2 regions of the Peribacillus sp. NPDC096447 genome follow, and region 1 is predicted to be linked to the other one. Evidence: riboswitches for the same ligand, from Rfam matches in the RefSeq annotation. Region 1 holds a riboswitch; the other holds the start of a gene.
The links. A riboswitch is a leader RNA that binds a small molecule or an ion and turns the genes downstream of it on or off. The one in region 1 is predicted to bind cyclic di-GMP.
Positions count from the first base shown of each region.

Region 2: it holds a riboswitch for cyclic di-GMP, as region 1 does, so the genes downstream of both, ACIQZD_RS15790 (anti-repressor SinI family protein) here and ACIQZD_RS02720 (anti-repressor SinI family protein) in region 1, are expected to answer to the same signal.

Region 1 covers NZ_JBIWEV010000001.1:531,339-547,010, forward strand. The annotation lists gene ACIQZD_RS02695 (replication-associated recombination protein A) at 1-701, shown strand, start outside; gene ACIQZD_RS02700 (DUF2642 domain-containing protein) at 732-1,379, opposite strand; gene ACIQZD_RS02705 (hypothetical protein) at 1,593-2,573, opposite strand; gene tagU (polyisoprenyl-teichoic acid--peptidoglycan teichoic acid transferase TagU) at 3,320-4,249, shown strand; gene ACIQZD_RS26195 (YwzD family small protein) at 5,360-5,497, opposite strand; gene ACIQZD_RS02715 (hypothetical protein) at 5,722-5,859, opposite strand; gene ACIQZD_RS02720 (anti-repressor SinI family protein) at 6,347-6,481, opposite strand; cyclic di-GMP riboswitch class I at 6,500-6,581, opposite strand; gene ACIQZD_RS02725 (acyltransferase family protein) at 7,468-8,637, shown strand; gene ACIQZD_RS02730 (YveK family protein) at 8,713-9,456, shown strand; gene ACIQZD_RS02735 (P-loop NTPase family protein) at 9,446-10,069, shown strand; gene ACIQZD_RS02740 (sugar transferase) at 10,174-10,725, shown strand; gene ACIQZD_RS02745 (NAD-dependent epimerase/dehydratase family protein) at 10,748-11,740, shown strand; gene ACIQZD_RS02750 (oligosaccharide flippase family protein) at 11,758-13,224, shown strand; gene ACIQZD_RS02755 (O-antigen ligase family protein) at 13,205-14,425, shown strand; gene ACIQZD_RS02760 (glycosyltransferase family 2 protein) at 14,403-15,206, shown strand; gene ACIQZD_RS02765 (glycosyltransferase family 4 protein) at 15,212-15,672, shown strand, end outside.
Region 2 covers NZ_JBIWEV010000004.1:280,686-296,357, reverse strand. The annotation lists gene flaG (flagellar protein FlaG) at 563-925, shown strand; gene ACIQZD_RS15815 (flagellar hook-associated protein 2) at 940-2,451, shown strand; gene fliS (flagellar export chaperone FliS) at 2,476-2,877, shown strand; gene fliT (flagellar protein FliT) at 2,877-3,221, shown strand; gene hpf (ribosome hibernation-promoting factor, HPF/YfiA family) at 3,474-4,031, shown strand; gene ACIQZD_RS15795 (hypothetical protein) at 4,330-4,530, shown strand; cyclic di-GMP riboswitch class I at 4,682-4,767, shown strand; gene ACIQZD_RS15790 (anti-repressor SinI family protein) at 4,799-4,939, shown strand; gene ACIQZD_RS15785 (helix-turn-helix domain-containing protein) at 5,089-5,412, opposite strand; gene secA (preprotein translocase subunit SecA) at 5,834-8,347, shown strand; one part of gene prfB (peptide chain release factor 2) at 8,518-8,580, shown strand; one part of gene prfB (peptide chain release factor 2) at 8,582-9,616, shown strand; gene ACIQZD_RS15770 (YitT family protein) at 9,772-10,635, shown strand; gene cccB (cytochrome c551) at 10,685-11,026, shown strand; gene ftsE (cell division ATP-binding protein FtsE) at 11,322-12,008, shown strand; gene ftsX (permease-like cell division protein FtsX) at 11,998-12,891, shown strand; gene ACIQZD_RS15750 (murein hydrolase activator EnvC family protein) at 12,987-14,363, shown strand; gene ACIQZD_RS15745 (S41 family peptidase) at 14,508-15,672, shown strand, end outside.

The DNA.
Region 1 (15,672 bases):
ACGGAGATGTCCGCAGTGCGCTTAACGCTCTTGAGCTCGCCGTCATTTCCACCGAACCTGATGACTCCGGAACGATTCATATAGATCTGCAAATTGCCGAGGAATGCATGCAGAAAAAAAGCTTCTCACATGACAAGGATGGAGATGCCCATTACGATGTTCTGTCGGCTTTCCAAAAATCAATTCGCGGCAGTGATGTGAATGCAGCCCTTCATTATTTGGGGCGCTTGGTCGAAGCCGGCGATCTTGTCAGCATTGCCCGCCGCATGGTGGTCATTGCCTACGAAGACATAGGTCTTGCCAATCCGCAGGCTGGTCCCAGGGCCCTCGCTGCAGTCGAAGCCGCTGAACGGCTCGGTTTTCCTGAAGCCCGGATTCCACTTGCCAACTCCGTGATCGAGTTATGCCTATCACCTAAATCGAATACGGCCATTTCCGCAATTGATGCGGCTCTTTCCGACATTCGCAGCGGCCATAGTGGAGATGTACCGGATCATCTTAAGGATGCCCATTACAAAGGGGCCACTGAACTCGGACGCGGCATCGGCTACCTTTATCCGCATGATTACGAGAATGGCTGGGTGAAGCAGCAATACTTACCGGACAAACTGCGCAGAAAAAAATACTACATACCGAAAAAGAGCGGGAAATTTGAACAAGCCCTTGCCTCGGTCTATGAAAATATCGATAAAAAGAAATAACTCCGGGTCACTTCTAGACCCGGAGTTTCTTTATTGTGGGAAATGAAAACTTTTAACATGCCTCATGTTGACAAAAATCGCCTCCCCTTGAGCATTCACCATCTCAATGATGCCATCTTTCACCGCACTGATCATCCCGATATTCTGCGGATGCATCCCCAAGTCGAGCACCACCAGTTTATTGGTTAACTTTTTCACCTGTTCCTCCAATGTCCTGGCCCAGCTTAAAGATGAAACCTGTGCCAATTGTTCCCCTTTATTCAAGCCGTATGGTCCCTTTTCATCATCACAAACCGAAAGCCACTTTAAATGATCCATCGAAATGAACATCGTTTTAAATACTGGCGAATAAAAGACGAAATAGTTATTCATGATGCCCACGATATAACCATGAACCGAGTTTTTTTTCGTGAGCAGAATTTCAACAAACATCCCCTTCGCATTCATCAGTAATTTTCGGAACGATGTCTCGTCAATCTCCGGCTCTCCTCCCGAACCAATCTCCTCATCTATCATAGGAAAGGAAAAATTCTTAATGTGCCGGAATGGAACGTAACGGTAGACTTTGCCAGTATACAAAACGATGATGTCCGAACTTACTTCAATTAAAATCCCCGCTACATGTATATTCCCCGAGAGCTCCAGTTCCATATACTGGCCTATATGTTTTGCTAACAAGCGACGCTTCCCCCTTTCTATTAAAATCAACCAAACAGAATGGTTGCTTGGCCATTTTAAAAGCATTTGAACATAAACTTTTGAAAATCAAAAAATAAATCAAAATGGTGTAACGAATCCCAATGAATCCATCTTGGGAAACAACGGCATGTCCACCTTCCATAAGAAGGCACAACAACTCGATTTTGGTTGCTGTACCTGTTTGGTATTTCTTTACCGGATATTTTGATTTGAAGCTTTGATTAAGTTCTCAATCCAAATTTGCTTGAATGCATTTGCACGAGGACTTCTGCGTCTTCCTGATCTTTCATCTGAGCTTGAGCTTGAAGAGCTTTCATATGAAGAACTGCTTTCGTCTGATGAAGAGCTTTCTTCTGATGAAGAGCTTTCTTCTGATGAACTGCTTTCATCTTTTTTACTTCCGTTTGCTGAATTTCCATTTGCTGAATTTGCGTTTGATGCACCTCCGTCTGACGAACCTCCATCTTCGGATTTTTCACCTGATTCCTCTTCAGCTTCTTCCTCTACCTGCACAGTTAAGGCCACGAATTGGACATGATCGGTTGTCACATAAAATAATTCTTGATTATGCACAACGATAAGGTACGTATCAGCCACTTCCATCAGGATGCCCTCAACCCTCTCAGGTCCACCAGCAAAAACGGATACCCAGTTGTGGACTAAGCGAGTTAGTATGCCATTGAGCGTATCAGTTCCGTTATATACAAATTCAGGAAATAACTGATCGTCTGAAAGTTCCATCACTGTTACACTTTTAATATGGGAAATCGGGTATAAAACAAGCCCATCTTTCACCGTGGATAAAACTAAAAATTCATCCTTCACATCTACAACCCGGCCAACTTTAGATGCCGGACCGCCGCCATTAACTTGAATGCAGCTAGTTTGAAGAGATGCCAGCAATCCTAAAAAACTGGTCGGAAATACTGTTTCTTCTTCGTTGTCGGCTAATAAATCGACTTGTGACTTTCTCGCATTCGCCACAACTATTTTTAAATGATCGATTGCGTAATACACAAGTTGACTTTGTTCATTTTTCCCTGTTTGTAAAACGATATAATCGCTTAGCACTCCTATAAGCTGGCCTTCTCTAGAATCTGGCCCGCCTTTAAACACCCTCACCGATTTTCCTGTTAAAGCATCAAGGTACGGTAAACCAACAGTCTCTGCCATTTTTCCTTTAGCCTCCAATAGTTATTTATACTTTAATGATATCCGTACTGCATATATATGCGCCTGCTTTCTAATACGGACTCTGCTTATCACCCATTTTGTAGGAAATCGTCGTACGCCTAGAAATCCCCTTTTGAAAAATCACTTTTTCCATTCTATTCAACTTTTAAAAAAGGGCCTTACTTTTTAATAAAAAAACTCCGGAATTTTTTCCGGAGTTACTTCAACATATTTCTATATAGAATGAAATGGCTACACAGGAGCTTTCCTTTGCCCGGATTTTGTCACGGTTCAGGATGTAAACGATGTTTTAGTTTGGCCTATCGCTGGCATACTTGCTCAGCTGAAACATTTTCCGGAACGGCAAATGAAAACACATCGCGATCAGCGGATACCGTCCTTCTCCTTTGTTTGTCACCAGGAATTGCAAAGGCAGCTTGAAAGCACCGTTTTCAATACGGCCTTCCCCTTGAAAAATTTCACGACTATTTACCTAGATGAAATCTAGACTTTATAAGCGTGCTCCTACAAAATCATAGCTTATTAAACCCCTGCTATATCAGCATTCAATTCAAAAATCTTTAAACTAATAATATGAAACTATTAAACTTTCAAGTCATTACAAAACCTTTTATTGGCTTCCAAATATGTCAAAGGTATTATAAAGTAGCAAAATATACTATTCTTTTATTATGAAATTAAATATAATAGATGAAGTGGTTACAAAAAGAGGAAGGAAGTAAAATATGAGACATGAAAAAAAGAAGAAAAAGAAGCGGACATGGCTGAAGGTAGTCGGGGTAATTGTCCTACTATTCATATTAGCTGGGGGAGCCTTTGCCTACTCCGTTTGGAATTCACTGACAAAAACCGTTGACACGATGCATACACCAATAGACCGCACCACCGATAAACGAGCTAAGGACCTTGCACTATCCGATCAGGAGCCATTCTCAATGCTCATGCTCGGTGTCGATGAACGTGATGGCGACAAAGGCCGCTCAGATACAATGATCGTCTTGACAGTCAATCCACAAAAGAAATCGGTCAAAATGCTAAGCATTCCGCGTGATACACGGACCGAAATCGTCGGTCATGGAACACAGGATAAAATCAACCATGCATTTGCCTTCGGCGGCGCAAAAATGTCCATGGATACAGTTGAAAACTTCCTTGATATCCCAATCGACTATTATATGAAGATCAATATGGAAGGCTTTAAGGATATCGTTGACGCAGTCGGCGGTGTGACAGTGCAAAACGATTTGGATTTCACTTATGAAGGTGTCCATTTCGCAAAAGGGAGCATTAATCTCAATGGAGAAGATGCGCTTAAATATTCGCGAATGAGATATGATGATCCGAATGGTGATTATGGCCGTCAATCCAGACAACGTTCCATAATCGAGGCTGTCATAAAAGAAGGTGCTAGCCTTTCATCACTTACGAAATACGATGATGTCTTCGATGCATTAAGTAAAAATATCCAGACGAATTTGACGTTTGATGACATGATGGACATCCAAAAGAACTACAGGGACGCAAGCAAAAGCATAACACAAGCAACCATTCCAGGCAATGGAACGAAAATCGAAGGAGTCTACTATAATATTGTGTCGGATGAAGAAAAAGAAAAGGTTCAATCCGAATTAAAAGAACAATTATCCATCAAATAAGAAAAAAAGAAAGAGCTGTCCGGACCCGCATCCCGACAGCTTTTTCATTTTCCCCGTCCAATATTCTGACAAAAAACGAACACCAATTGTAGAGATTTGTTGGAATTTTTGTTGTTTATTAGGCACTAAAAGACGGTATAATCTAATATGAGCTGACAATTCCATCTTCCCCTTGCCCCTATAATCACTTGACACTATCATTCACTGGACCCAGAATTCCATCAACCGTCATTCATCAACTTTAATAAATAATCCTAAACAAAAGGAGTGGATTTGTATGAAAATCAAAGCAGGCAGCTGGGCGATGCTAAGCAAACAGGACAAAATGTTTATTCTGAAAGCCATCAGTGATCGATCAAGAATGAAATATGTTTCATGAGAAGTAGCTCTTTTCGGCAATACATGAGAGCATCGCCTCTCCCTTTTCAATAAAACGAACTCGAGCCTGAAAAAGGAGAGGAATCTATTTAAACCGATAATCCCATAACAAACAGCATTCGCCTTTTTCTTTGATAACATAGCTATCTTGTTGAAGATAAACACCCTAATGCGAGAATTGAAGACCTGTGTAACTGGAATTTCATAGGCCGTTTTATGCTGCCCTCCAACCTTATCCAGAATCCAGCTCTTCACTTTCTTAGTATCGGCTTACATCATACTGAAAGGTCTGCACATCCATACAACAATACCTGGCACCGGTGTTGCACATAAATTAAATCGCAACTTTGAAACGCTTTTTCAATCGTGTTGCCAATGAGAAATGGTACAAGCTCCTGCACCAGTCCTCACCCTCATAGCCGTAGCATTCATAAACGACAAAAAAGAAGCATGTTGTAGATATGCTCCTTTATTATATGTATTGAAATAGTTTTTCAAATTCGATGACGCCTTTCCACTGATACAAGAAAAATGAATAGAAGATTCCAAGCAAACTACCAAACGTGTCCAGCATGACATTCTGCCATAAGTGAGTTTGCCACCTTAGTTTTAGATGAAGTTCATCAGCACTAGCATAAAAAAGGACACATAAGAGCGCCTGAAAACGAAAGCATAGTATTCTACGCCAAGCACCCAACGTCAATCAATAAGCTAGGTCGAAGTATCTACGGATCATATACTATCAGGTTGTTCGATGATTCCGCTTAATTTCTCCTTAATTTCCTCCACAAGTTCATTTACAGTAACATCCTGCCCAAACTCGCCTTTTGCAAAAGTGTCTTTTAAAATATCAAAAAATCCATTTGAAATCTCAACTCCACCATTTCATAAGTTGTCCCAATTCTTTTTCAAAAATAAGGAATATAACTCTTTTATTATAGTAGGGATCGGCAAGTGGAATCTACTATAATAGAGAAAAACAACTGAAAATTAACATTTTATTAATATTCAAAGTAGGAAGGAATACTACTAGTCAACATGTGTGGATAAAAACAAAAAAGTACCGATTCCTCAGCCCCCTACGATACTACAAATTATGCTTGCCCCATAAAATAAGTCATTAATGAAATCAAAACTAATGTAATGGTAATATAAGTCCCAATAAAAATTTTCTTGCTTCTTTGTTTCTTTTCATAAACTTCCTCGAACGTAATGAATTTGTTTTTTGTCATCAAATGATCTCCTTATATTTTGATGGCAGCTATCTGACTTCGCCTTTTGCGAAGTCCCTTTGCTTGATCTCTATATGTAGTATCGACATACAGCTAAAAATATTTAAGTTTTTATTAACAATTTTTTTGCTATAGTCCAAAATCCGTAGAAGGGTTAGACAACTTAAAACACATTATGTATATAAAATAAATTCAATTATCAATATGTTAAATCCTTCTTTATTCATTTAAATAAATTAAGGGTTTTATTCTAAAACATTCATTATTATTTTTATCCAACCTAAAAATGATAACCATAACGGTACACTTAATAAAGTTCCCCACATTAATCCCTTCAAAAAGGCAATAGGCACATCCATAATAAAAATCTCCCTCAATAGGTTGCATTTTTATTATTATCGCCATGTGCTTTATTCTGGATACCTTTTATGGTAATGAAAACAAAAAAAGAAGACTGTATAACAGCCCTCCCTAAGGTACATATTGCTTATCCAATGATGCAATGTTTTTCTCTTGATCCATTTTCTCCGATAAAATCATTCACATCTTCAATGGACAAGCCTGAATTTTTCGCCTCTAACATTAAATAAACCCATTCTTCCAATTCATTGTTTGCTTCCATGACAAATTCCGCCTAATTTGTGGTAACACAGCCGTCTTAGCAAAGCCTTAGACCTGTAATTTTGCGTCCCTATTTTTCAATAGGTTTGCTTTTCTCAAGAATATTTAACATTATGATGATTTTCCAATTTAGTTTCATGCGCAAAATATGTAAGTCTAACTTTTATTAAGTCGACATACCCATATATTCATGTTAATTATACTTAAAAAGCTGATGATTAACTAAAATACTTTTCGTTATTTTCCGCCATCATTCTACAATATTCTTAAAAAAACAACTAAGTATTGGGAATTTTTATTTCATTACAAATAAGCTTAACGTGCAATAATTTTAAATAATGCATTACTTTAACTTTCTTCGACGTTTATTAAATACTTTCATAAAAATACTTCCTTCTTCTGTTTTAAAAAACTTAACTCCAACTAATTTTAAAGGTGTCCATACTTCTCTCATTTGGTATAAAGGCATTAAAAATCATCCTTTCTTCTATTAACTTATTAATTGAGCTTTTCTTTTTATAAAAGTACAAGTATTACATTTTTTTGTTACTTTATTTAATATTTTTCGTTAGAATCCACAGGCTAAATTCTTTCAACGAACAACTTGTTCTCTATAACGAATATTCAAATTGAACTTACCACCTTTACATTATTATGTCAATCAGTTTCGTTATTAATCTATTCTAGTAATTTGTACCCTTCATCTTCTACTTGTATGTTTCCCTCTCTGATCATACTAGTTGATCCTCAAACCTTATGCGGATTTTTCAGCCAATGTTCAGAAATTTAGCATGATGTGTTCCGTCTTTCAACTATTCTCAGAAAGTTTTTATTTGCCCATTAGAATTTCATAATTGATCCTAAAAATTAGGATATGATGGTAAACTTTATATTTTTTGTCTATTTTTGTCTGTTTTAAAGAACTAACTATACTTTATTAAGAACAAGTGCTATATTATAAAAAAAACGGTTCATATGGAGGAGGATATGACTAGATATGAGGAATTCGACTCTTTAAGGGGTTTAGCCGCTCTCATTGTGTTAATCGGGCATTATTTGATGGTATACCCTTCATATGCTAATTATCAGTATGATTCAAGCAGCTCCTACATGATTTATTTGTTCAAGGAAACTCCTTTACGCCTTTTTTTCAGCAGTGGAAATGAGTCTGTCATTCTATTCTTTGTATTGAGTGGTTTTGTTTTGTATTTATCAGTTAATAGTGCTAAATTCCACTATTCTACATACTTAATAAAACGAGTGTTTCGAATTTATATACCATATCTAGTAGCAATAGGCATGGCTATATTGGCGAAAATGCTTTTAAGCCATATTGATTTGCCCTTTATCACTAACTGGTTTAGTAAATCTTGGACAGGCCCGGATACTCCTACCTTATTAATAGAACATCTTTTGTTTATAGGGCAGTACAATACAGACGCCTATAACAATGTTATATGGTCCCTTGTCCACGAAATGAGAATTTCGATTATATTTCCTGTTCTGATTTTTTTATTTGTACGAAAAAAGCTTACATACTCTTTATTATGGCTTTTTGTTTTAATTTTTTCGTCGACTATTTTTTTGTATTTGTTTGGTTCTGGTGGGGATATAACCAGCATTCTTCTAAGTTTCCACTACAGTACCCTTTTTTTGATGGGAGCAATATTAGCGAAATATCGACATGAACTTTTTTCCTATACCTTGAAAAAGAAAAAACCTGTAAAAATTGCATTGTTGTTGGGGGCAATTACCTGTTTTATGTACGAAGGCATCATTGGCGAAGTGGATTTTTTAAATAATTATATTTTTAGGGATTATGTGGTCTCATTCGGTGTTTGCATTTTTATCATCATGAGCGTATGTTCCCAAAAAATTTCGGCGGTCTTAAGGTCTAGATTGCTAACTCTTCTCGGGAAAATTTCATATAGTTTGTATTTGTACCATCTTACATCCTTATTCTCATTGATGTACCTATTCTATAACATGCTTCCTACCGGTTTAATATTGATATTTTCCTTTTTCTTATCTTTTTTACTCTCTTCAGCGTCCTATCTACTCGTGGAAAAACCATGCATGAGGCTCGGATCGTATTTCACAAGAAACGAAAAAATAATTTCCAAAGACCACATAGCTTTAAAACGCAAAATAGGATAATTGCTTACTATTATATAAAAATTCTTTGCAAGTTGTGAACGTATTCTAACTATCTCTAAAAAAGTGGTGAAATCGATGAATGAAAAAGTAAAAATTAAAGATTTTATACGAATCTTAAAAAAGCGAATATTAATCATTATTCTATCTACCCTTTGTATTACTGGTTTTATTATTTTTTCGTCCATGTACCTTATGAAACCAACCTATCAGTATTCCACTCAAGTTCTGGCAGGATCTTTAAGTATGGATGAAAAGGAAGCTTCCATTAACAAAGTTCAAGAGAACAGACAGCTTGCCCTTTCGTATATGGACATCATTAAAAGTCCGCAAATCATGATAGGAGTTAAAGAAGAATTGAACCTTAAGACTTCAAGCTATGACTTACTTAAGCAAGTTTCCATTACAAATAGAGATAATTCACAAATCATCACGATTACCGTCAAGGATTCAAACCCGGAATCCGCTAAAGACATCGCCCAGACTGTCGCGAGGCATTCGATATCTAATTTTAAAGACATTACAAACGTAAAACAGATTAGTATTCTCAATGATAATGAAATGGGACAAGCAGAACTGCTTTTCCCAAAGCCGAAATTCATTATAGCCATTTCAATAGTAATAGGCTTTTTTGCTGGAATAGGCTTAGCACTTCTTAGAGAGCACTTTGATGATTCAACCTACTCCGATAGGGAGCTTGAACTTCTTGGAATTCCATTATTAGGGAGACTGGATTTGAATACCAAAAGAATTAGCAGAAAACGTAAAACAACATATAAAACCTTACCTTCCACCAAACGGGGTGAATATAGTGAGTATTAAATTCACAAGGAAACAATCCTTTTACCTAAATGAAATCAATAAAGAGCAATTTTATTCGATATGTAACAATATCGAGTCTAACCTTCATAAAGACGATTCAATATTAATGATTACATCTCTTTCACAATCACAGAATATTGCAAATGCAGCAGCGTGCTTAGCACTTGCCTTTTCGGAGCAGCGTAAACGAGTGCTTGTAGTGGATGCTAATCTGCGTCAACCCTCGCTGCATCAAGTGTTTAATATCGATAATTCATTCGGTTTGACCAACTTGCTTTTAAACGAGAAGCCCAATATTAACGAACATGCTATACATATAAAGGGTCATCTATTTTGTATACCTACAAGCGAAGCCATTTATGAACCAGCAACATTATTAACATTAGAGACCCTTCCAACTCTGATTGAAGAGTGGAAGAAGGATTTTGACCTCATTTTATTTCATACATCTGACAGTTTAAATAAACCTGATGCAAATATCGTTGCTAAATATTGTGATGGCATAATATTAGCGATACAAGAAGGCAGAGACAAGTTAGAGAAAATTGCCGGTGTGAAAATGCAATTTGAACGGGCAAATCTCGAAATTTCAGGAACAATGATCATTTCTTAATTCAGGGAGGATAACCAGTGGATTCGAAAGTCAGAGTCGATAGGCAGGAAGAAATCCTGACAAAAGCACTATCGACATCATCTAATTTTAATATAAAGCGCACTATGGATTTAATCATCTCGTTTTTTATGCTGATACTTACAGCACCTATTTTACTTTTATTCTGCATTCTTATCCCTATTGATTCAACTGGCTCCCCTTTTTTTTATCAGCAAAGACTTGGCCTGGATGGGAAGCCCTTCAATATGATTAAACTGCGTTCCATGGGCATCGATGCCGAAAAAAATGGGCCTAAGTGGGCAAGTACAAATGATTCCAGGGTGACTAGAATAGGAGCCTTTATACGAAAAACACGGATTGATGAAATCCCTCAGCTTATTAATGTTTTAAAAGGAGATATGTCGCTCATCGGGCCAAGACCTGAAAGAGAATATTTCTATAAAGAATTCGAAAAGTTTTTGCCTGGCTTTAAAAACCGTTTATATGTGAAACCAGGAATAACAGGGTGGGCACAAGTAAATGGGGGTTATGATTTAACACCAAAAGAAAAGCTGTATTTCGACCTATATTATATTCAACACCGCTCATTTGCTATGGAAATAAAGATTTTGTTCCGAACATTGACCATAGTCTTTACTGGTAATGGAGCTAGATAAGCTAAAAAAGGAGTAGTGAAAAATGAATAAAGTACTAGTAACTGGGGGCTTTGGATTTATTGGCTCTCATATTGTCGATACATTAATCCGTAATAATTATGAAGTGGCTATATATGATAACCTCTCCAGCGGATCTATCGGGAATGTCCAAGCCAAAGTCACACCCTTCTTTGGAAATGTTGAAGATGAGGTCCTGCTTGAAAATGCCATGGAGACATTTAGGCCTGACTATGTCATTCATCAAGCTGCACAAGTAAGTGTACAACAATCCATTTCGGATATTACGAATGATGCACGAATTAATATCATGGGAACGATAAACATCGCTAAGCTCTCTCACAAGTATGCCGTTAAAAAAATCGTGTTTGCCTCATCAGCAGCTGTATATGGAGATGCTGATGTCATGCCAATCACATTATCACATCTTACCTCTCCATTATCACCCTATGGTGCTTCAAAAAAAACGGCAGAGGATTATCTAAAGCTTGCTAAAGAATTATACGATTTAAATTATGTGAATCTTCGATACAGCAATGTATATGGGCCAAGACAGACAGCTAGCGGCGAAGGCGGTGTTATATCGATCTTCACTAATCTTGTGATAAAAAATGAACGGCCCGTCATTTATGGAGACGGCACTCAAACAAGGGATTTCATCTATGTAAAGGATGTAGCCGATGCCAATCTGAAGGCGTTGGAATATGAAGAAAGCGGCACCTTCAATGTCTCATCAACCACCAGTACAAGCATCAATCAATTATTCTCGATTATTCAATCCTTTGGCAGCCATGATTTATCTCCTATTTATCAGCCAGCGAAAAATGGGGATATCAAAGAAAGCTTACTCTGTAATAAAACGACACTTCAAAAATTGGGTTGGCACCCCGCTCATTCACTTGAACAGGGTCTTGCGAGCACATATGAATATTATTTAAACCAAAATCAGCCTTCTTTAACCAGAAAGACAATTCAATCACCTGCACCACTACTCAAGCCAACGACTTTATCGTCATAAAATCGGGAGCGAATAAAGTGAATACAAAGAAAAACTCTATTTTAAAAAATATTGTCCATTTATTTTACAGTACCATTCTATCCAATGTTCTAAATGCGGCCACGCTCATTCTATTAGCAAATTATTTTAACTCAAAGAACTACGGGATTTTCAGTGTGGCATTGGCTCTTGCCATGGTCATGAATTTTTTTACGGACCTCGGGACAAGTAATACTTTTTTAAGGGAAGGGTCAAAAAAGGAAAACTTAGGAAGAACGTTTTCTTCCTATATTAAGATTCGGATTGTTTGCTCCCTTTTGACCTTTTTTGTTTTTTTTGCCGGCATAAGGATTCTTTATCAAGAACAACAAATTCTTTATATGATCTATAGTCTAATGATCCCGATGGTCATTGGCCTGCCGATGCAAAGTATTGGTATAACCTACTTTCAATTAACTGAAAGAATGCAATTCATCGCGTCGATAAAAATCTTCTCATCTTTTGCGTTAATACTTTCCACCACGGTGAGTATGGGCTTAAAAGTGGATGTTCATCTAGCAGCCTTTTTATATGGATTCTCTTATTTAGCCGGCGGATTTTACAGCCTTTATTTACTGCTGAAAAAAGCGGAAATAAAATGGAAATCTCCTTTTGAAAAACAATTATTAACGAATCTTAGTCCGTTTTTAATCAGTGGGTTATTTATTATGCTAACCCCACAATTGGGTCCATTGGTACTGGAAAAAACACTGCCTTTAGCGCTTGTCGGTCTTTTTGCAGTAGCCTATCGCATTCCTTCTGCTTTATACCAAATACCAGGGGTCATCGCAGGCGCTTTTTTTCCGCTTTTATTTAAGCGATACAACCAAGGGGAGCTTGCAGAACACACAAGATTGAATATCCTGCAAATGAAAATCATGTCCTATATCGGCATGTGCATGACTATAACCTTATTCTACTTGGCCACTTACCTTGTCACCATTTTATTCGGAGCCGAGTGGGGATCTGCGGTTCAGCCTTTAAAAATATTGGCTTTTATAATCGTTCTGCAAGGCTTTAACATTGCCATTGCTGACGGTCTCACAACAAGGGGATTACAGAACCGGCGTACAATTGTCCAGTTTATAACCATCACCGTCGGAGTGGTTTCCTTCTATTTTCTGAGCATCAACTATGCAGTGGCCGGCTCAGCTTTTGCCGTCCTTACCATGGAAATCGTCTCATTCTTTGGCTATGTCGCTGCCAACCCAGAAAAAAGAACGGTACTCTCCAAGGTCATCCTGCCGTATGGTACCTTCTTTTTCATTAGTTTCATCTTGATGCTCAACTTATTATCCAAGTATCCTTTTCTGGCCATGGTGTCAACCATCACTTTCGTCACTGCTCTAATTTTACTGCTCGACAAGAGCATCAAGCAATTAATCGTTGGCTTTATTAAAAAGAAACATGAGACCAAACATTTACAAGATGGGAGACAAAAAGAGAATGGAAAGATTGCTAATTAATAAAAACACCTCTATCTGGTCAGTCTTTCTCTTGTTATTTTTTATTACGCTCAGTAAATATAATATCTCCATCGGTTTTTCTTTAAAAATTTACATGATTTTTCTAGCCATTTTCTTTTGCATTCATTTTCGGGATTTTTATTTCCATACCCTTTATCATTATGAAATCCTTTTGCTTTTATTTTATTTCACCTATTGTCTGAGCGGCGCGTTTTCTCAGTATCCTGAATCGAGCATTCGGGTCATCCTAGGAGTGATACTCGTACTTGGCTGTTATTTCATCATGAGATATGTACTGGAGCTAACTTCGCTAAGTGCGATTGAGAAATCAATTGCAAATGTCGGTATCATCTTTAACGTCATTAGCCTATTATTGTACGTCATCGGCATAAAGGTGACAGGAAGATTTCCGACAGGTGTTGAGATTACATCATATGGATTATTATTGGACCGGGATTATCCAAGATTAATCGGTTTGCTGGATGACCCCAACATCTTCATTTTTTTTAACACAATCTTTTTTTCCTATTATTTAACCAATTTAAAGGGATTCAAGCGTTCAATTGGATTCCTCCTATGTATGATTACTTCCCTTCTTACATTTTCTAGAGGCGGTGTTTTAGCGCTTGTATTGGTGGTCTTTTTGTACATGCTGTTAGCTAATTTCTCAAAAAAAATCAAAATGTTAGCTGTTTCCTTATTATTTTTAGCGGTAATATATGTTGTTGGATCTTTTATCAATATAGATCTCAATGAAATCGTCACGAGCCGCATTTCTGACTTTTCAACGGACGGGGGCAGCGGAAGGTTTGAATTATGGGGGCAGGCGATTAACTACTTTATGTCAAATCCTCTTTTGGGCATTGGAGCTTTTAATTTTTCCGATTATTACGCTTTTGAGCATAATGAACAGCTATATGTTCACAATACGTATCTTGAGGTTTTAGTAGAGTCAGGAATCATTGGTTTTCTTTTTTACCTTTCCTTTTTATTAATGCTTATCATCACTTTATTCAAGACTAAGTTACATAAAGAAAAACCGTTCATTGTGCTTACTCTTTTTGCTTTCTTAATACAGATGATGTCCCTTTCACTCATGATTAATGAAGCATTTTTTTCCTTTTTAGCACTAACTTTAAAATATATTTCGGTATATGAGAAAAAAGAGGTGGAATGTAATGACCTACAGCAAAAAGGATGACAGACCTTTAGTTTCCGTGATAACTCCCTCGTATAACTGCTCGTCCTTTATACCTGAAACGATAAAAACTGTCCAAGATCAAACCTATTTTAACTGGGAGATGATCATTGTAGATGATCAATCAAAGGATGATTCTGTTTCTATCATTAAATCCTATGCAGAGAATGATTCACGGATCAGACTTATTCCTTTATCCAAGAATGTCGGAGCTGCCCGCGCAAGAAATATAGCCATTAAAGAAGCCCATGGAAAATATATCGCGTTTCTTGATAGTGATGATTTGTGGCTTCCAACTAAAATGGAAGAACAAGTTGCATTTATGCAAAAGGGAAATCTAGCTTTCTCTTTCACCTCCTATTCTTTAATAGATGAAGAAGGTAAGTCTCTTGATGTTGAAGTAAAGGCACCTAAAGAGGTGGATTATAAGCATCTGATCGGAAATACAACAATTGGCTGTTTAACCGTGATGCTGGATAGGCTGCAAATCAAGCATATCGAAATGCCTGATATTCAGCCTGAGGATACTGCATTATGGCTGTTACTGTTACGACAAGGATATAAAGCGCATGGCCTACCAAAAGTCTTATCCAAATATCGGATTGTAAGTAACTCCACTTCAAGAAATAAATTTAAGGCTGCTTACCGATATTGGAAGCTGTTACGAAGCCAGGAAAAATTAAATATCGTAAAAGCTAACTTCTATTTTAGCAAATACGCCTATAACGCATACAACAAAAACAGAGGTTCACAGCCTGCCTCTTTACTAAATGGAGGGAAATAAGGTATATGAACAATGTCCTGCTACTTACAGATAAACTCATAACAGGCGGAGCTGAAATGTATTTTTGCAAATTGGAAAACCATCTCCAGGATGAAAACATGACGTTCTACTCTGCCGCTGCGACTGGGGAATTGTACAAGCAAATTCATAACAAACAACAATTCATCCCTTTAAGCTTAAAGAATCACCTTGCCAATCTTAACATACTGACTAAAGAAGTCCGCTTAAAACACATCGATGTCATTCATGCCAATAGTTTAAGAATGCTGCTATATTCGATCGCCATCAAGAAACTGACCAGAAGAAATATCAAGCTGGTGTATACCAAGCATAATGTAACCATCCTAGAAAAAAAGATGCCCTTTCTATTTAAAAGAATGCTGAATAAGCATGTTGAGCAAATCATTGCGGTCAGTAATTTTGAAAAAGATAACTTACTTCAGCTGGGGGTAAGTAAGAATCTTAT
Region 2 (15,672 bases), on a different contig from region 1:
AGGCTCCCCGGACCGCCCGCGGAAAGCGAGTGCCTGGAGTGGAAGTCAACGGTCACAGTATAAAACCTCAAAACGTATGGGCAATAGGGATTCCATCCTATATTTCATGGAGATCTAATTAGAACGGAAGGTGCGAGACTCCTGCGGGAATACGCGTCGAAGGGAGACCCCGCAGGCGCAAAGACGCCGAGGAGGCTCCCGGACCGCCCGCGGAAAGCGAGTGCCTGGAGTGGAAGTCAACGGTCACAGTATAAACCTCAAAACGTATGGGCAATTGGGGTTCCATCTTAGATTTCATGGAGATCTGATTAGAACGGAGGGTATGAGACTCCTGCGGGAGATACGTGTCCAAGCGAGTGCCCTACGTTCCAATCAATGGTCAAATTTAAAAAACCCAAAAAACTGTTGACTCCAGATATTTTTCTGGAGTTTTTTTGTGGATTCTCTTTTATAGCAAAGGAGTCATTCATGAAAGTCCGCAGTTGAAACTCAAAGCTTGACTAAATATAAAACTGTAATTACCGATATAAAAAGTAAAGAAATCATATTGGGGGCTATTTAGATGCTGGAGAGTTTGTCCACGAATATTATTTCCTCACAACTTAGAACAGCAATCTCGGAAGGAATCAGTTCATTTTATCAGCGAGAAATGAATACGCTAGCCTATTCGGAGCAAAGTGTGGAATCTACTGATGTGCCTTCAAAAGAAAAGGTGCAGGAAATGGTGGATAGTTTGAACACCTTCCTGAATCCGACACATACGGCGGTTCGTTTTGAATATCACGAGAAGCTGAATGAGTATTATGTCAAGGTAGTGGATGACGTGACGGATGAGACGATCAGGGAAATTCCACCGAAGAAGTTATTGGATTTCTATGCGGCAATGACGGAGTTTGTCGGCATAATGGTGGATGAAAAAATATAAGCGGGTGATGAATTTTGGTACGAATCAGTGGTTTAGCAAGCGGGATGGACATTGATGAATTAGTTAAGAGCATGATGCAGGCAGAAAGGGTGCCATTGGATAAATTAACACAGAAAAAGCAGTATTCCGAGTGGCAGCGGGATGATTACCGCTCGATAAATACAGCTTTATCAGAATTGGATACGCTCATTCGTGATGGAATTGGGAAGCAGTCTTCCTTCATTAAAAAGAAGGTGTCGGTATCGAATCCAGATGCTGTATCAGTGAGAAATGTGAATTCGACCAGTGATTTTTCAGGGAATATACAAGTGAATGGACTTGCCAAAGCAGCAACCATGACAAATACGGAAAAATCAGCTGTTACTGACCCCAAAAAGAAACTATCGGAATTGGGAATCACGACACCTCAGGATATTACGATACTGGCCATCAATAAAGATGGCGGTTTTGATACGGAGGTAAAAGATGGAGTAACAGCGGAAAAACCGTATACGCTTACCCTTAATGCGGACGATACGTTAGAGAGTGTCATAAATAAAATTAATGCAAACTCGGGAGTGAATCTATTTTTCGATGAAACGTCCCAGAATTTTTCGATCACTGCTAAGAATACCGGTGATGTTAAAGATCGGCCTGAAATTGAATTGGGTGGTACCGGAGATTTTTTCAATATGTTAAAAATGGGCAGTAACAATGAAGGAACTGGCGGCACAAAAGGGGAAAATGCATCGATTGTTTATAATGGACTGGAAATTTCCCGTTCTTCGAATACGTTTCAGATTAATGGAGCGGAAATAACGGTGAAGCAAAAAACGACGGATACAGTCACTTTCTCTTCAACAGCTGATGTGGACGCCATCTTGGACACGATCACACAGTTTGTGAATAAATACAATGAAGTCATAAAAAAGGTTCAAGATAAAACGGGTGAAGCGAAATATCGCTCATTTACCCCGCTTACCTCTGAGCAAAAGAAGGCAATGACAGAAGATGAAGTGAAGCTGTGGGAAGAAAAAGCGAAGAGCGGAACGTTAAAAGGCGATTCGACCTTAAAAAGCCTCCTGACCACAATGAGGTCATCCCTATATACCTCGGTGGATGGGATCACTGGAAAAAACAATCTCAGCAGTTTGGGGATCACCACCACCAAAAATTATTTGGAGGGCGGTAAATTAACGATTGATGAGGACAAGCTCCGGGCAGCCATTAGTGAGGATCCCAATGCGATTTATGATATGTTCATGGCCAATGGTTCCGAAAAGAGCGATAAAGGCCTCGCGCGCCGGTTAAGGGATGATATAGAATCATCCATGAAGGCGATTACTGAAAAAGCCGGAAAGGCCGGATATGTTAATAACAATTTTACAATCGGAAAATTGGTTGATGGGCTGGATAAGAAGATCTCAACATTTGAAGCAAAGTTAACGAAATTGGAATCGCGCTATTACAACCAGTTCACGGCGATGGAAAAAGCGATTCAAAAGGCAAACAGCCAAAGTGCATCGTTAGCTTCTTATTTTAGTTAAGGTATGTCGGAAAGGAAGTTAAATATGGCAATAAATAATCCATATCAATCGTATCAGCAAAATTCAGTCAATACAGCATCCCCGGGTGAGCTTACATTAATGCTTTATAATGGCTGTTTGAAGTTCATCATGCTTGGGAAGAAGGCCATTGAAGCAGGAAATATCGAAGCGAAGAATACGAACATCATCAAGGCGCAAAATATTATCCGCGAATTGATGGTGACACTGAATATGGATGAGGATGTATCCAAAGATATGATGAGTCTGTATGATTTCATGAACTGGCGTCTGATAGAAGCGAATATGAAAAATGATGTTTCTGCCTTGGAAGAAGTGGAGGGCCTTGTTACTGAGTTCCGGAATACTTGGAAGGAAGTAATTCAAATCAATCGGAAAAAACAATTTACCCAAAGCGGTCAAGTTTAATGGTGATTAGGACCTTTCATGATTTGACTGTTGAATTACTTGCCGTTCTGGAAGATCACACGATCACAGAGCGTGATGATAAAATAGAAAGGATCACAAAGCTGATCGATCAGCGAGATGGAATTCTTCCTCAAATCAAACCGCCTTTTACTGCTGAAGAGCAGCAGCTGGGACGTGCAGCACTGTTGCTCAATCAAAAGGTCGATCACTTGTTGAAGCTCCAGAAGCAGGAGATACAGCGGGATATCCAGGAAATAAATAAGAAGAAACGATCATCCAATAAATACACGAACCCGTATGAAAGTCTATCAGTGGATGGTATGTTCTACGATAAAAGAAATTGATTACACGACCGTTTGGATTCCAAACGGTTTTTATGTTAATTATTTTTAAATTTTCTGTAAATAAAATAGGCTTAATTTTTTCTTTATAGCATAGCATTTGATATAATGAAGCTAGGGCAGACATCAACCCTTTCCAAACCTCCCGACAATTGTTTCATTATTTCGACATATTTCATGATGTGTTTCTAAAAGGAACCGGAGGGGTATTGTAGAATCTAACTGTATAGTCTTAATTTAAGGAGGACTCACTTTATGAATTACAACGTACGCGGTGAAAACATTGAGGTAACTCCAGCAATTCGAGAATACGTCGAAAAGAAAATTGGCAAGTTAGAACGATATTTTAACAATACACCAGATGCAAATGTGTTAGTGAATTTAAAAGTGAACAATAATACATCAAAGGTCGAAGTGACGATTCCGATGCAGAATTTGGTTCTTCGTGCTGAAGAGGAAAATGCGGATATGTATGCTGCCATTGACTTGATCAATGATAAGCTTGAACGCCAAATTCGTAAACATAAAACGAAGGTCAATCGTAAGTTCCGGAACAATCTATCGGCTGCACCAGATGCATTCGCCTTCAATACGGAAGTTGACGAAGTGGTGGATGAATTCGAAGACGATAATGATATTGAAGTGGTCCGCAATAAGCGCTTTGATTTAAAGCCGATGGACAGTGAAGAAGCGATTTTACAAATGAATATGCTTGGTCATAGTTTCTTCGTTTACACGAATGCGGATACTAATACAACGAACGTAGTGTACCGCCGAAAAGATGGACGCTATGGATTGATTGAACCTAGTTAATTATTATTCTAAGATCACAAGCACAGCCCAGCCTTTGGGTTGTGCTTTTTTAATGCCTGTTGATAGAATTCGTTTGAAAAGGAAAAAAATGATTGCTTCTTTTGTTCTCTAAAGAATCCAAATCAACGAAAAATCCTTAATAAAGAACAATATTTGTTCTTTATTAAGATAAATAGTCAGTTTTACCTATTTAATAACCCCTTTCTTTTGCACTATACTCAAATTGTAAGTTCTTTAAAAAGAACGACTGGTTTTTTATAAAAAACAATTTGATCAAGGTGCAGAGGGGTTGGATTACTTGTATCGAAAGAATTGCCATACTTGCCATAGGGCTTCTTTTAGCAGTGCGGAATATGGAAAGTGGCTTTGCCCGACCTGCGGTGAGGATTTAACTGAGCAAAAAGCCATGGATGCACTTACAATGGAGAGAATCAATACACAGCAACGAAATATTAAGAAGAGTAATATTTACTATTATATAAAAAAAGAAATTAAATAAAGAATCATCTGGAATTCAAATTTTTTTAATATTGTAATATTTTGTCGGATAAAAGTTTTTGCATTTAAGTAGATTACCGACATAAAATAGCAATATATGGAGTGGGTATCCGTTATAATATGATTATAAGTAGTGTATTTGGTAATAAATACCACGACAAAGGCAAACTTATTGAAAGATGAGGGCGCAAAGGCACAGGTCTAAGGTCCTCGAGACTATGATGGCTGGTCTGCCTGAAATACAAAGAGTATTTTAGGAGGTAGAAGAGGTGGCTAATGTGGAAATAGATCAAGAATGGGTGAAATTGATTTCAGAAGCAAGGAGCTTGGGTTTCAAAAAAGAGGAAATCAGTGCTTTTTTAAAACGGGAAAGCCTTGAGGCAACATTAGAGGAGAACAATGGAAAATAGCTTCCGAACAAGATCGAGAACATCCCTATAAACAGTAATTCGATTCATTAGCTGTTTATAGGGTTTATTCTTCCTTGAGATTCTAACAAGTCTAGCTTATTCAAACTGTATTCTTCAGGATTATGTAGGTAAACTAGTGCACTACCACTCTACTCTTCTTTATCTTTTCTCCATTTATTAAACTCGATGAATTCCCTGAATTGTTGTTTTGAAACACCCGAATTCATGGCCTCCTCAACGATTTTCATCCAGTCAGTGTCCAAGGTTTCCTTATTTGGTGCATCATAAAGCAGGGCATCAACAGGAATGTTAAGTACGGCGGAGATTTTTTCAAGAAATTGAATAGAAGGATTCGTTTGTAAGTTCCGCTCGAGCGAACTTAAATAAGACTTTGCCACACCCGCTTTATCGGCAAGTTCAGTCATCGACATTTTCTTTTCTTCTCGCAGTTTTTTTACACGTTCACCAATCATCAATACCACCTCGAAACATGTTCTATTTATCTTCCGCAAATAAGTGTCGGCAGCCAATCTTATCATTCAAAACAAGACGACTGTAAGGTTGGATTACCTTGACATGCTATCGCTAGAGAGGACACACAGCATCTAGTGATGGAAGGTTATGGATAATTCTCGTTTGCGTTTGGAATAGTGGGGAATTTTGCAACATATTTTTTATACTTCCTTCTATTTTAACAGTTTTACTCCTCATTTATCCATTGTTTTTCGCAAGAATTGTATTCAGGTCTATACCAGGGAAGTGACATGAAGTTGTACCTCTATGATAGAAGTGGTAAAATTAAGCGTGCATTAGTAATAATAGAAGTGTGTTTCTTCTTACTTATATGAATTTTGTCATTGAACGATCATTACCATAATAGAGGAGCGTTATTGAATGCTTAATATATTAAATAAAGTTTTTGATCCGAATAAGCGAGAAATCAAACGTTTAGAAAAAATCGCTGATCAGGTCGAAGCGCTGGCCGATGAGACGGCTTCGTTATCGGATGAACAGTTGCGTGCCAAAACGGGTGAGTTTAAAGAGCGTTATCAAAATGGGGAAACCGTTGATGATTTGCTTGTTGAGGCTTTTGCGGTTGCGCGTGAAGGGGCAAAGCGTGCTCTGGGCTTATATCCTTACCGTGTTCAAATCATGGGTGGGGCATCACTTCATGATGGAAATATCTCCGAGATGAAAACAGGGGAAGGTAAAACCTTAACATCCACCATGCCGGTTTATTTAAACGCGCTTACCGGTAAAGGTGTACATGTCGTTACTGTCAATGAATACCTGGCACACCGTGATGCCACCGAGATGGGTGTATTGTATGACTTCCTTGGTTTGACCGTCGGGTTGAACTTGAACAGTCATTCTAAAGAAGAAAAGCAGGCGGCGTACAATGCGGACATTACGTACAGTACGAATAATGAGTTAGGTTTTGATTATCTTCGTGACAATATGGTGTTATATAAAGAACAAATGGTACAGCGCCCGCTGCACTTCGCTGTCATTGATGAAGTCGATTCGATATTGATCGATGAGGCAAGAACGCCATTGATCATTTCCGGTTCCGCACAAAAATCGGCTCAGCTTTATATCCAGGCCAATGCGTTTGTAAGAACCTTAAAAAAAGAAACGGACTACACATATGATGAAAAGACAAAAGGTGTTCAGCTGACGGAAGATGGGATGAATCGAGCTGAAAAAGCGTTTAATATCGATAATTTATTCGATATTAATCACGTTACTTTGAATCATCATATCAATCAGGCGTTAAAGGCTCATGTTTCCATGCATTTGGATGTGGATTATGTGGTCCAGGAAGGCGAGATAGTCATCGTTGACCAATTCACTGGCCGTTTGATGAAAGGCCGCCGATACAGTGAAGGTCTCCACCAGGCGATCGAAGCGAAAGAAGGACTTGAAATTCAAAATGAAAGCATGACTCTTGCGACGATCACGTTCCAGAACTATTTCAGGATGTATGAAAAACTTTCAGGTATGACCGGTACAGCCAAAACGGAAGAAGAGGAATTCCGCAATATTTATAATATGAATGTCATTGCGATCCCGACAAACAGGAATATCATCAGGGATGACAGGGCAGATCTTATATACGCGACAACTGATGGGAAATTCAAGGCTGTTGTGGAAGACATAGCCGAACGCTATACAAAGGGTCAGCCTGTGCTTGTCGGTACGGTTGCCATTGAAACATCTGAAGTCATATCTGCCTATTTATCCAAAAAAGGAATCCCTCACGATGTTTTGAATGCCAAGAACCATGAGCGTGAAGCGGAAATCATTGCGAATGCAGGTAATCAAGGCTCAGTTACGATCGCTACGAACATGGCAGGGCGCGGTACGGATATCAAGCTTGGTGAAGGTGTCAAGGAGCTTGGGGGCCTTGCTGTAATCGGTACGGAACGTCATGAAAGCAGGCGTATAGATAACCAGCTGCGTGGTCGTTCCGGCCGTCAGGGAGATCCAGGGGTCACTCAATTCTATTTATCAATGGAAGATGAATTGATGCGCCGCTTCGGTTCGGATAACATGAAAAACATGATGGCACGCCTTGGTATGGATGATTCCCAGCCAATTCAAAGCAAAATGGTGACAAGGGCCGTTGAATCTGCACAGAAACGGGTCGAAGGCAATAACTTCGATTCACGTAAGCAATTACTGCAGTATGATGATGTTCTCCGTCAACAACGGGAAATTATCTATAAACAGCGTTTCGATGTCATGGAAAGTGAAAACTTACGTGAAATCGTCGAAACGATGATCACGGCATCCATCCAGCGAAATGTTGTCGCGTTTGCACCAATGGGCGATGAGGAAGGCTGGAATTTACAAGGCCTTGTCGATTACCTGAATGGTAACCTATTCAATGAAGGTTCAATCACCGTAGCTGATTTGGAAGGGAAAAATGAATCGGAATTGGTTGAGTTCATTTTAGCAAAAGTGAAAGAAAGCTATGACCAAAAAGAAGAAGAGCTATCTGAAGAACAAATGCGTGAATTCGAAAAAGTAATCGTTCTTCGTGCAGTCGATAGTAAGTGGATGGACCATATTGATGCAATGGAGCAATTGCGCCAAGGGATCCACCTTCGTGCTTATGGTCAGATTGATCCGCTTCGTGAATATCAATCAGAAGGTTTCGCAATGTTTGAAGCGATGATTGCTTCAATGGAAGATGAAGTCGCAAAATACATCATGAAGGCCGAAATCCGCAACAATTTGGAACGCAAGGAAGTCATAAAAGGACAAGCGGTCAATCCGAAGGAAGAAGACGGGGGAAAAGTGAAAAAAGCCCCTGCCCGTAAAAAGGAAGACGTTGGCCGAAACGCGTTATGCCCATGTGGCAGCGGTAAAAAATATAAGAATTGCCATGGCAATTTAGGCTAAAGTTAGGTGTATAATGATTATGGGACGGTTAAGTGTAAGGCTTGCCGCCTCTTTTCATGTTTAGTTTGCATAAAGCAATACATTTGCATATAGTTTGGAGAGGTTTACTTGTAATGAAGGGAATCCCTCTTCAGGGATTTTTTTTAACATACTTAATGAGGTGAAGAGAAATGGAATTAGCAGAAATTAGAAATGAACTTGAACGGACAGCGCAACGATTAACGGACTTTAGGGGGTCTCTTTGACTTAGATGAAAAAGAGGCACGAATCGCACAGCTAGAAAATGAGATGACACATCCCGATTTTTGGAATGATCAGCAAAAAGCACAAACTGTCATCAATGAAACGAATGCTTTAAAAGAACAAGTCAATCAATTGTCCGACCTGAATGAATCATATGAAAATCTGGATTTGACATATGAATTAGTGAAAGAGGAGAATGATCAAGAACTTTTAGCGGAGCTGGAAGAAGAGATCACGGTTCTTGCACAAAAGATGAATGACTTTGAACTTCAACTTTTACTAAGTGAAGAATATGACTCGAAAAATGCCATTCTTGAGCTGCATCCTGGTGCAGGCGGAACGGAGTCCCAGGATTGGGGTTCCATGCTGCTGCGCATGTATACAAGATGGGGTGAAAAAAGAGGCTTTAAAGTGGAAACCCTTGATTACCTTCCAGGTGATGAAGCTGGGATCAAGAGTGTCACTTTAATTTTCAAAGGCCATAACGCCTATGGTTATTTGAAAGCGGAAAAAGGGGTACACCGTCTTGTCCGTATTTCTCCTTTCGATTCCTCAGGACGACGCCATACTTCATTCGTTTCATGTGAAGTCATGCCGGAATTCGATGAGACGATCAATATAGAAGTACGCACGGAAGATTTGAAAATAGACACGTACCGGGCAAGTGGTGCAGGTGGTCAGCATATCAATACAACTGACTCGGCAGTACGGATCACCCATATACCTACGAACACCGTGGTTACTTGCCAAAACGAGAGATCTCAAATCAAAAACAAGGCCCAGGCCATGAATATGCTGAAAGCCAAATTGTATCAACGTGAAATTGAGCAGCAACAAGCGGAATTGGATGAAATCCGTGGTGAGCAAAAGGAAATTGGCTGGGGAAGCCAAATTCGTTCTTATGTTTTCCACCCGTATTCCATGGTTAAAGATCACCGTACTAGTGCGGAGACCGGAAACTTGGGAGCTGTCATGGATGGCGATATCGATATGTTCATTGATGCCTACCTGCGTTCAAAATTATAAGATCAGCCAGTCGGACCGGTTTCCCCGGTCCGGCTTTTTTTATTTTTTCCTTTTTAATGAATCTTCTGGCTGACATTTACAGGATTGAAAAGGGATGCTCTACCTCGTTCGGCCAATACTAGATAATAATGATGGTTCGAGGAGACTTATGCAAAATGAAGAAAAGATACCGGGAGCAGAAGCACCCTTTAATTCAAAAGTTAACTGAGTATGGATTGGTGATTGTCGGTTCATCCATAATTGCCATTGGTTTTAATGTATTCTTACTGCCTAACCAGGTCGCATCTGGCGGGGTCAGCGGGATTAGCACGATTCTCGATTCAACTCTCGGTTGGGAGCCAGCATACGTTCTTTGGGGTTTTAATATCCCTTTGTTCATTGCGGGTCTTATTATCCTTGGTAGACATTTTGGAGCCAAAAGCTTGATTGGAACCTTGTTTCTGCCTTTAGTGGTATTTCTGACAAAGGATTGGGATGCATGGACGAATGATGCATTGCTTGGTTCGATTTGCGGAGGGATGATGGTCGGACTTGGGCTGGGGATCGTCTTTCGAGGGAAGGGTTCCACAGGCGGAACTGATTTGGCGGCACAGATTTTCCATAAGTATACCCATCTGTCATTGGGGACCTGTGTGGCTGTCATTGATGGAATCATCGTTTTAAGTGCTGCCATCGTTTTTGATATTGAAAAAGGGCTTTATGCATTGATTGGATTGTATGTGACAAGCAAGACGATCGACCTCGTCCAAATTGGATTGAACCATTCGAAGATGTCATTAATCATCACGAATAAAGAAATGGAAGTAAGGGATGCTATCATACATGAGCTGGACCGGGGTGTAACAGGCATATCCGGGTATGGCGGCTATACGGATGATACTCGACCAATTTTGATGTGCGTAATAGACCAGTCGGAATTCACCAAATTGAAACAATTGGTGAAACTCGTTGACCCTAAAGCATTTGTAATTGTAATGGACGCATCGGAGGTACTTGGGGAGGGTTTTAAACTGGATTGAAATTGGTATAATGTTCTTGTACTGGTATAAATCAGAGGGGGTAAATTCAATGAAAATGAAGTGGTTATCCTTAGTTTTGGGAACTTCTTTGGCCTTGGCTGCATGCGGTGGGAACGATGATGCTGCAGATAAAGAGCCTGCAAGTGAAAATAATGAAACGACTACGGCAGGTGCCGGTGATGCCGCAAAAATTTATGAAAACAAATGTTCAAGTTGTCATGCAGTGAATCTTGAAGGCGGCGTAGGACCGAATTTAACGAAGGTCGGTTCTAAGCTATCAAAAGCAGACATCGAAAAAGTCATTGCGAATGGTCAAGGCGGAATGCCAAAAGGTATAATCCAGGGCAAGGAAGCGAGCATGGTCGCTGAATGGCTTTCTGAACATAAATAATTATTAATGAAACGTTCTGCTTAGCAGGACGTTTCATTTAGCCTCCTTTAAAACCTCGAAACAACTCACATTTAACCCCTTTTTCAAGCAATCTTAATCCTGGAATTATTACATAGATGTTGATATATGTCTAACTGAAATGAAACTGTAATATTTTTTATGCTTAATTTGACAAAATATGATGTTATAATGTTTCTGTGCTCAAGTAAGAGAGATTCCTGTCAGATTTCAGTGAAAATTGTCGAAAAAGCTGCAGATACATAGTGATAATCCAAGCAAATTAGGTGGTTTTAGAATGATAGAAATGATAGATGTGAAAAAGACATATCCAAATGGCGTAATTGCCATTAATGGAATCAATGTGAAAATAATGCCAGGCGAGTTCGTTTATGTAGTGGGTCCGAGCGGTGCCGGAAAATCGACCTTCATCAAAATGATGTATAGGGAAGAAAAGCCTACAAGCGGTAATATCTTGGTCAATGGTCTTAGCCTGCCAAGTATCCGTAATTCGAAAGTTCCTCTATTCCGCCGTAATATCGGTATGGTATTCCAAGATTTTAAACTCCTTCAAACATTCACTGCATATGAAAATGTTGCTTTTGCCATGGAAGTTATTGAAAAGGATCCAGAAGAAATCAAAAAGAGAGTAATGGAAGTCCTTGATCTGGTTGGCATTAAACATAAAGCAAGAATGCTGCCTTCCGAGTTATCTGGTGGAGAACAGCAAAGGGTTGCAATAGCCCGTTCGATCGTCAATGACCCTAAGGTAGTCATAGCCGACGAGCCTACAGGTAATCTTGACCCCGAAACATCATGGGAAATCATGAACATATTTGAAGAAATTAATAAACGCGGAACTACACTTGTCATGGCCACTCATAATAGGGACATCGTCAACAATATTAAACGACGTGTCATTGCCATTGAAAGTGGAAAAATAGTACGCGATGAACATCGAGGTGATTACGGATATGAAATTTAGAACATTGCTCCGTCACTTCCGTGAAAGTTTTAAAAATATTGGCCGTAATGGATGGATGACGTTTGCTTCAGTCAGTGCAGTAACGGTCACTCTAACATTGGTTGGCGTCTTTTTAGTGCTCATGATGAATTTAAATCATATCGCGGGAAATGTGGAGAAAGATGTCGAAGTTCGCGCACATATTGATAATGCGGCGAATGATGACGATGTAAAAGCTATTGGTAAGCAAATTACGGAGATGAACGGCATTGAATCAGTGATTTTCTCTCCAAAAGATGAAGAGCTTACGAATTTAATAGATGATTTAGGAGATAATGGCGAGGCTTTTAAACCATTTGAACAGGATAACCCATTAAGGGACGTTTATGTTATCAAAACGAAATCTCCGCAAGATGTCATCAAGGTGGCAAAAGAAATCGAAGGTTTGGAGTATATCCAAAGTGTTAAATATGGACAAGGCTACGTCGAGAAACTATTCAGCTTTGTTGATATTGCTAGAAACATAGGGATCGTTCTTATTGTAGGATTACTATTTACTGCAATGTTCCTGATTTCGAATACGATTAAAATTACCATTGTAGCCAGAAGAAAAGAAATTGAGATCATGAGATTGGTAGGAGCAACGAATACGTTCATCCGTTGGCCATTCTTCTTGGAGGGACTGTGGTTGGGAGTCCTCGGTTCCATCATTCCGATAGGTCTGATTGCAGTACTCTACTACAATCTTTATAAATATGCAGCACCGCAGATTACGTTAAAATTCATCGATTTCCTGCCTGCTAATCCGTTTATTTATCAAGTTTCGGCCATCCTCATCGTAATTGGTGCCGTTATCGGGATATGGGGCAGCTTGATGTCCGTCAGGAAGTTCTTGAAAGTATAAAAGTGTATCTTTGCTCGAAAGCCAAAAGAAGCCAGACATATAAAGAGAGACGTTACAAGGCTCCGGATGTAACGGGTTGAAAGGGGAAATGAAACGTGAAAAAGAATATCATTGCCATGAATGCCTCCATCATGATCGGGTTGGGAAGCATTCTAGCGGCACCTTCGGTTTATGCTGAGTCGATTTCGGATTTAGAAAAACAGAAAGAATCCATCCAGGAAAAACGTTCGGGTGTTGAATCGAATATTTCCGACACGGAAAAGAAAATCGATAACCTGCAGGATAAGCAAATGACTGCAGAAGACCAAATCGCTGCCATTGAAGCGAAAATTGCAGAGTCCGCAAAAAAAATCGATGCTAAAAATGCTGAAATTACACAAACGAAAAAAGAAATCGAGGCATTGAAAGAAGAGATTAAAGTATTAAAAGAGCGAATCGCCAAACGTAATGAAGTATTGAAGGAAAGGGCACTTTCTTTCCAGGAGACTGGCGGGGACGTGAACTACCTTGAAGTATTATTCGGATCATCCAGTTTTGGGGATTTAGTTGACCGTGTCGGAGCTGTAGCGACAATCGCAGAAGCAGACCGCGATATTTTAAAGCAGCATGAGCTGGATAAAAAGGATCTGGAAGAAAAGCAAAATGCCGTTGAAACGAAGCTTGCCAGTTTAGAAGTGGCAAAAGCTGAACTATTGGAAATTCAAAAGCAACAAAAACAGCAGAAGCAAGAAAAGGATGCTTTAGTTAAGAAATTAAAGCAACAAACTGAAAAGCATGAACATGAGAAGATGGGTCTAGAGGAAGAAAAAGCGAATCTTGCTGCTCAAGAAAAGGCCATCAAATCAGCCATCAGCTTAGAGCATCAACGTCTTGCCGAATTGGAAGCAGCTCGTAAAAAAGCGGCAGCCGAAGCGAAAAAACGTGCAGAGCAAGAAGCGGCTCAAGCAGCATCACAAGCATCCGAATCAAAAAAACAATCCACTTCTTCAGGATATAGTGCAAAAAGCAACAGTTCATCAGCGCCATCAACTTCACAACCTTCGTCTAATGTAAGTCAAGCGCCAGCTGTATCATCTGGTACTTTCACTAGACCAAGTGCAGGATATGTATCTTCAACAATGGGTGAACGTTGGAATAAACAGCATGCCGGCATCGATATCGCTGCTAGCGGAACGGTTCCAATTGTGGCTGCAGCCGACGGAGTCGTAAGCCGTTCTTACTTCTCAAGTTCATACGGTAACGTCATCTTCGTCACGCATTCGATCGGCGGTCAGCAATGGACTACGGTGTATGCACATTTAAACTCTAGACAAGTAAGTGAAGGTGCTGTTGTCGCCAAAGGTCAACAAATTGGCATCATGGGGAACACTGGACATTCGTTCGGTCAGCATTTACACTTTGAGCTACATAAAGGCGCATGGAATTATAGCAAGTCAAATGCTGTTAATCCATTAGACTATATACCTAATTAATACCCAATATATCAATTAAAAAACAGACCAGGATAAATTCCTTGTCTGTTTTTTTTTTTTTTGGTGTCACCATTTTCTATAAGCATATTCTTTCCATTCCCCTCATATAGTGAAATACATATCAGGTCAGAAATGGGGATAAATATGGTCAAAAAATGGGTACTTCCTCTAGCAATCATCATGTCACTAGCCATTGGAGCAGTGGGGGGCATATATTGGACAAGCCTTCCGGCTAAGAATGAAGCAAAGGATGAAAGTCAAGAAATAACGAAGGATAAGGAATGGGCAAAAGTGGAACAAGCTTACGGTTTGATCGTAAGTCAGTATGTAGAACAGGTGGACGGCTCCAACCTGGTGGAGGGTGCCATCCAGGGCATGCTGTCAGCTTTGAAAGATCCTTATTCCGTATATATGGACAAGGAGACCGCCAAGCAATTCAATGAAACCCTGGACTCCTCTTTTGAAGGGATCGGGACGGAAATCGGAATGGAAGATGGTAAGGTCATAATTGTTTCTCCTTACAAAGACTCGCCTGCTGAAAAAGCTGGATTAAAGCCGAAAGATCAAATCCTTAAGGTGAATGGTGAAAGTGTAGAAGGTTTGGATCTGTATGAAACACGCCTGAAAATCCGCGGCAAAAAAGGATCTCCCGTCAAAATGGAAATAAAGCGGGCAGGGGTGGACAATCCACTTGAATTCAATATGGTGCGTGCCGAAATTCCGTTGGATACCGTATTTTCATCAATTAAGGAAGTTGCCGGAGAACAAATCGGTTATATCGAGTTGACCACTTTCTCGGAAAATACTGCGTCTGATTTCAAAAAGCAGATGAAAGAGCTCGAAAAGAAGGGAATCAAGGGCTTGGTCATAGATGTACGCGGCAACCCAGGTGGCCTTCTTTCTAGTGTGGAAACGATTCTTGGCGAGTTTATCACAAAAGACAAGCCTTATTTGCAAATTGCAGAAAGAACGGGTGAAACACAATCGTTTTTTACAAGCCTTAAGAAAGCGAAAAGTTATCCCATTGCCGTCTTGACGGATAAAGGCAGCGCCTCAGCCTCGGAAATCCTGGCAGGCGCGATGCAAGAGGCGGGAGGCTATCCATTGGTTGGCGAGAAGACCTTCGGGAAAGGCACAGTACAGCAAGCTGTACCAATGGGTGATGGCAGTAAGATTAAACTTACATTATATAAGTGGCTGACGCCTTCAGGGAACTGGATCCATAAAAAAGGGATCGAACCGACAATCAAAGTGAAACAACCGGAGTATTTTGATGCCCATCAGCTGGCCATTGAGAAGGTGTTGCAGC